Regions from separate parts of the Streptomyces sp. NPDC041122 genome, predicted to be linked through region 1. Evidence: riboswitches for the same ligand, from Rfam matches in the RefSeq annotation. Region 1 holds a riboswitch; the other holds the start of a gene.
The links. Region 1 has a riboswitch for cyclic di-AMP ahead of ACZ6B8_RS07005 (M23 family metallopeptidase). Riboswitches for the same ligand answer to the same signal wherever they lie in the genome.

Region 1 (3,201 bases):
GAGGGCCTTCACGCCCGACCCGCCTCCATCTTCGTCCGCGCGGCCACGGCCGCCGGCGTCCCCGTGACGATCGCCAAGGCCGACGGCAACCCGGTCAACGCCGCCTCGATGCTCGCGGTGCTCGGCCTGGGCGCCCAGGGCGGCGAGGAGATCGTGCTCGCCTCCGACGCCGAGGGTGCCGACGCCGCCCTCGACCGGCTGGCGAAGCTCGTCTCGGAGGGGCTCGAGGAGCTTCCGGAGACGGTCTAGGACGCGTTCCTGAAAATCGTTGAAGGGGTCACCCGGAATTTTCCGGGTGACCCCTTCAACGTTTTCACGGCGCACACCGAAAAACAGGGCCCAGAATTCCCGCATTTTCGCGCGGCCCCCTCTTTCCATAAGGTCCCTCTGTTTATACGGCTCCTCCGTTAATTCCGGAGGCTCACCGTGTTGACGGCATGTTGCGGATCCCTCACACCGTCGCGCTCCGCCCGCCGTGCGGGACGCAGCCGTTGGGCGGCCGCCGTCCGCTCGGCGTGCGCGGCGGCGAGCGCCCTGGCCCGCCCCGCGTCCTTGCGGGCCACCGCGTCGAGGATCGCGGCGTGCTCGGACCACGCCTCGGCCGGCGCCGCCGGGGACTCCACCACGTACATCCAGGCGACCTTGTGGCGCAGCTGGGTGAGCAGCGCGCCGAGGCCGGGGCTGGCGGACGCCTGGGCGAGCGTCTCGTGGAACCAGCCGCCCAGGGACCGCAGATCCTCCCCCAGGCCGCTCCTGGCGCGCTCCTGGCCCAGCCGGACGAGTCCGCGCAGGACCTTCAGGTGCGCGTCGTCGCGGCGCTGTGCGGCGCGCGCCGCGGCGAGCGGTTCGAGCAGCGTCCGCATCTCCAGGAGGTCCGCCGCCTCCTGCTCCGTCGGTTCCGCGACGCACGCGCCCGCGTGCCTGCGCGTGACGACGAAACCCTCGGCCTCCAGGGTGCGCAGCGCCTCGCGCACGGGGACGCGCGAGACGCCGTAGCGGCGCGCGAGGAGTTCCTCGGTGAGCCGGCCGCCCCTCACGTGGACTCCGGCGACGATGTCGTCCCGGATGGCCGTGCTGACCGAGTGCGCCGGAATGCGCGTGACCGGACCTCCACCCACTGACCGGACCTCCATTGAATTCCCCGCGCCGCGCGGTCGGCCGACGCTCGTCCGGTGACTCTATTGCAGAGCTCCGCAATTTCCGATGGCGTCCGGGAATTCATGGATATCTTTTGGCCAATACGGGACGGGGGCCGACACAGCCGCACGCGAAAGCCCCGGCTCACCAGGAGCCGGGGCTTTCGAAGCGATGCTGCGGAAATCCGCGTCCGTCAGACGTTGACGCCGTGTCCGCGCAGGTACGCGATGGGGTCGATGTCCGAGCCGTAGTCCGGGCCGGTACGGGCCTCGAAGTGCAGGTGCGGGCCGCTGGCGTTTCCGGTGGCGCCGGAGATGCCTATCTGCTGGCCCGGGGTGACCGTCTGGCCGACGGAGACACCGAGGGAGGACATGTGGCCGTACTGGGTGTACGTGCCGTCGTTCATCTTGATGACCACGTTGTTGCCGTAGGCGCCGCCCCAGCCGGCCTCGACGACGGTGCCGGAGCCGACCGCGTGGACGGAGGTGCCGGACGCGGCGTGGAAGTCGATGCCGGTGTGGCTACCGGAGGACCACATGGCGCCGCCGGTCTGGTAGCCCGTGGAGACGTACGAGCCGGAGATCGGGGAGACGTAGCTGTTCAGGCGCTTGCGCTCGGCCGCGCGGGCGGCGCGCTCCTTGGCCTCGCGCTCCTTCTCGGCCTTCGCCTTGGCCTCGGCCTCGGCCTTGCGCTTCTCCTCGGCGGCCTTCTTCTTGGCGGCCTCTTCGGCCTTCCGGGCGGCAGCGGCGTCGTCGGCGGCCTGGCGCTGGGCGGCGGCCTGCGCGTCGACGCTCTCGGCGAGCGTGTCGCCGACGGAGATGGCCTGGGTGAAGCCGGTGTGCTCGAGGGCCGCGTCATCGGCGGCGGCGAGCGCCGGACCGGCGAGGCCTCCGATGACACCGGTGGTGGTGAGCGCTGCGACGCCCGCGACGTTCGCGGTGGTACGCGTGAGGCGGCTCGGACGACGGTGCTTCCCGGTGGCACGGGTGAACGCCATGAAGCGGCTGATCCTTTCCTTCCTTCTCGCCTACCGGGTTAGCTGACGGGTTCGGAGCAGGAAGGTCTCCTACGGGTCCCTCGCCTCACGGCAAGGTGCCCGATTCACCCCAAGGGACGTGTGGGTCCCCGGCTCCCCTGGCTCGCGCCGTACGGGGACTCGGCGATGACTGTCCGGTGCCGCGGGTGCGGCTTACTGCGCGACGAACAGCCGGACCGACGCTAAACGGCCGCACTTTCAATCGACAAACAGAACGCGACTTTTGTAGCGCACGCCACAGGGCAGACGGGCAACCTCCATATGAATTCGGACATATGAGGACCCCGGCGCCCTAAGCGGTCACCGGGGTCCTGACATGTCCGGCCTGACGGTCACTCAGCCGGTGACCACCGTCACATCGCCGATCCCGAGGGCCCTGACGGGCTCCTCGATCTGCGCGGCGTCCCCGACGAGGACCGTCACCAGACGGTCCTCCGGGAAGGCGTTCACGACGGCCGCGGTGGCCTCCACGGTGCCGGTGGCAGCCAGCTGCCGGTACAGCTGCGCCTGGAAGTCGTCCGGCAGGTTCTGCTCGACCTGGTCGGCGAGGGTGGCCGCCACGGAGGCCGCCATCTCGTACTTGAGCGGGGCGACGCCCACCAGGTTCTGCACGGCGACGTCGCGCTCGGCGTCGGTGAGCCCGTCGGCGGCGAGGGTGCGCAGCACCTTCCAGAGGTCGTCGAGCGCCGGGCCGGTGTTCGGGGTGTCCACGGAGCCGCTGATGGCGAGCATCGCGGCGCCCGTGCCGTCCGGCGCCGAACGCAGCACCTGGCCGAACGCCCGTACGCCGTAGGTGTATCCCTTCTCCTCCCGCAGGACGCGGTCCAGACGGGAGGTGAGGGTGCCGCCCAGGCAGTACGTGCCGAGCACCTGGGCGGGCCAGACGCGGTCGTGCCGGTCGGGGCCGATGCGGCCGATCAGCAGCTGCGTCTGGACCGCTCCGGGGCGGTCCACGATGACGACGCGGCCGCGGTCGTCGGCGGTCACCGGCGGCACCGGGCGCGGCTCGCCCGCGGAGCCGGTCCAGG
Region 2 (3,201 bases), on a different contig from region 1:
CCGACACCCTGGACCTCTCCCGCCGTGACAATCAGCACCTCGGATACGGCCACGGCATCCACTACTGCCTCGGCGCACCCCTGGCCCGCCTGGAGGGCCGGACCGCCCTCGCGACACTGCTCCGGCGCCTTCCCGACCTGCAACTCGCGGCGGATCCCGCCGATTTGCGGTGGCGTGGCGGACTGATCATGCGGGGACTGCGCACGCTGCCGGTGGAGTTCACGGACGCACAGCCCCGGGGCCGGGACTGACGGGTCGTCAGGACTGTGATGTTCACGTGATCTCCGCTGCATCGACTTGTGACAAGCGTTCGACTGCGGCTACGTTCACGACGACTTGAGCGCCCCCGGGCGCCCCAGTTGTCGCTGCAGTCTCCTGAAAGGCACCCGCATGCTCTCCGGCCATGGTCGTCACCGACGCCCCCGCCAGGCCCCGGCACTCGTCGTCGCGGCAGGCGTCACCGGATCAGCCATCGCCATCCCGCTGCTCGCCGCCACCAGCGCGAGCGCGGCCGACACCGCCACGTGGGACAAGCTCGCCCAGTGCGAGAGCGGCGGCGCGTGGAGCGCGAATCCGGGCAACGGTTACTACGGAGGGCTCCAGCTCTCCCAGGAGAGATGGGAGGCCTACGGCGGCCTCGAGTTCGCGCCCAGCCCCGACCAGGCCTCCAAGTCCCAGCAGATCGCCGTCGCCGAGAAGGTCCTCGACGCCAAGGGCACCGACGCCTGGCCGAGCTGCGCCCCGATCGCCGGACTCACCGACGGCGGCGCCGCGGCCGACGTCGACCCCGGAGCCCCTCTTCCGCAGGCCCCGGACGACTCGTCCGGCTCCACCGGCTCGACCGGGAGCGGCAAGGCCGACGGCGCGAAGGACTCCGGGGACGCCAAGGGTGCGGACGACGCCGCCAAGGACTCCGCGGACAAGAACAAGGGCACGGACGAGGACGAGGGCGAGAAGGCCGACCCGTCCACGGACGCCGGCGAACCGTCAGCCGACTCCGACACGCCCGGCTCCGCCGACGGCGCACGAGACAAGAATCACGACGAGTCCGGCGAAAAGGACGGCAAGGGCGGCGCGGCGGACGCGGATGACGCGGACGCCGACGGCAAGTCCGGCCCGCAGGACCCCTCTTCGCCCGGCTCCGCGGGGTCGACCGCGCCCGCCGAGGGCTCGGACGGCGCCTCGGCGGGCCGCCACCGCGGCGACGCCGACGCGAGCGAGCGGGCCGGCGGCGACCGTCCCGGCCGGCACGCCTCGCGCGGCGCCGACCGCGACGGTGCCGTCGCCGACGGGTCGTACACGGTGCGCTCCGGGGACAACCTCTCGCGCATCGCCGACGACCTCGACGTGGCGGGCGGCTGGCACGAGCTCTACGCCGGGAACAAGAAGACCGTCGGCGGCGACCCGGACCTCATCCTGCCCGGTCAGAGCCTCGATCTGGGCGAAAAGTAACGGTAGTTGACGAAGAGTCGGGCGGGGTCTTCGCGTCGTATGTCTGCTTTGGCGCAAGTGAGACATGGGTCTCAGAAGCCCTGATCGTCTTTGAAATTGTGTGGAAGACGTGATTACCGTCGTCACCGCTCGCCACTGGTGAGCCCCGCCGGTCGGTACGCCGAATCCTGCCAACGGCCGGACGGGAACAGTCGTCGCTCAAGAGCGCCGTCGGCAGGAGCGGGGGACCCAAGGTTTGTGCCGGGTCCGTCCGTTGAGGGGTGGGGCAGCCGAGAGGCTGAGCGCCGCGAGACGGACGGGAACGGCTAGGGGTGAAGTCGCGCTCAAGGAGTGCGACCGGGCAACCACATCGGCCCGAACCCGACAGCTCACCTCGCAGGCGTCGGTGTAGGGGATCAACTCATGCTGCTTTCCAGCAAGGGCAAGCACCGTCGTCCGTCCAAGGCCACGCGTGTCGCCACGCTCGTCGGTGTGACCGGTGCCGCCGTCGCCGCTCCGCTGATGGCGGCCGGCTCGGCCTCCGCCGCCACCACCTCCGAGTGGGACGCCGTCGCCCAGTGCGAGTCGGGCGGCAACTGGTCCATCAACACCGGCAACGGCTTCCAGGGCGGTCTGCAGTTCTCGCCGTCCACCTGGGCCGCGTACGGCGGCACCAAGTACGCGCCGTCCGCCGACAAGGCCTCCAAGGCCCAGCAGATCGAGATCGGCGAGAAGGTCCTCGCCGGCCAGGGCAAGGGTGCCTGGCCGTCCTGCGGTGTCGGCCTCTCGGGCGCCTCCCCCAGCAGCGGTGGCGGCCAGCAGGAGCAGGCCCCGCAGCAGCAGGAGAAGCCGCAGCCGCAGCAGACGCAGCAGCAGGCCGCTCCGGAGCAGCAGCAGGCCGCGCCGAAGCCGCAGCCCACGCCGCAGACCGAGTCCAAGAAGACCGTCGAGACCCCGACCGGCAAGACGGTCAAGAAGGGCGACGGCGAGTACAAGGTCGCGACCGGCGACACCCTCTCCAAGATCGCCCAGTCGCACCACGTCAAGGGCGGCTGGCAGAAGGTCTACAAGCTCAACGGCGACATCATCGACGACGCCGACTTCATCTACCCGGGCCAGCAGCTGCACCTCAGCTGACCCTCCGGTCCCACCCGGCCGTGCCTCGGCGGAGGTGCGGCCACCCCGTCCCCACGGGCTCCCCGCCCCGGTGCGCGTATCCCCCGTACGCACCGGGGCGGGGCCATGTCCGCCCCCGGATCCACGTCCCGTACCACCGCCGCACGCCCCCGCCGTGTTCGCTACCAGCGAGTAGAAACGCGGTCTTCCGTCCTGTTTCCCGGGGATTTCGGCTCTTGTCCGTCCCACGGGACGGGCGGTCGGCTGGCTGAAGCCCCGGAGCCGGTTAGGCTCAGGAGACGCAGGGGCCGAAGCGGCCCGCGTAAACGCGTCACATCCCAGAAGGAGATGCTCGTGCCGTCCATCGACGTCGTCGTAGCCCGGGAAATCCTGGACTCCCGAGGCAACCCCACGGTCGAGGTCGAGGTCGGCCTCGACGACGGCAGCACCGGTCGTGCCGCCGTTCCGTCCGGTGCCTCCACCGGTGCCTTCGAGGCCATCGAACTCCGTGACGGTGACCCCAACCGTTACCAGGGCAAGGGTGTCGAGAAGGCCGTCCTCGCCGTCATCGAGCAGATCGGCCCGGAGCTCGTCGGCTACGACGCCACCGAGCAGCGCCTGATCGACCAGGCCATGTTCGACCTGGACGCCACC

Region 2: linked by a shared signal. The riboswitch ahead of ACZ6B8_RS32615 (transglycosylase family protein) and the one ahead of ACZ6B8_RS07005 (M23 family metallopeptidase) in region 1 are both predicted to bind cyclic di-AMP.

Annotation. Positions count from the first base shown of each region.
Region 1 is NZ_JBVIYQ010000002.1:152,104-155,304, reverse strand. Features, by position in the region: gene ACZ6B8_RS07015 (HPr family phosphocarrier protein) at 1-249, shown strand, start outside; gene ACZ6B8_RS07010 (GntR family transcriptional regulator) at 408-1,118, opposite strand; gene ACZ6B8_RS07005 (M23 family metallopeptidase) at 1,331-2,134, opposite strand; cyclic di-AMP (ydaO/yuaA leader) riboswitch at 2,148-2,309, opposite strand; gene ACZ6B8_RS07000 (M16 family metallopeptidase) at 2,510-3,201, opposite strand, start outside.
Region 2 is NZ_JBVIYQ010000010.1:333,467-336,667, forward strand. Features, by position in the region: gene ACZ6B8_RS32605 (cytochrome P450 family protein) at 1-251, shown strand, start outside; gene ACZ6B8_RS32610 (transglycosylase family protein) at 391-1,452, shown strand; cyclic di-AMP (ydaO/yuaA leader) riboswitch at 1,681-1,850, shown strand; gene ACZ6B8_RS32615 (transglycosylase family protein) at 1,855-2,568, shown strand; gene eno (phosphopyruvate hydratase) at 2,902-3,201, shown strand, end outside.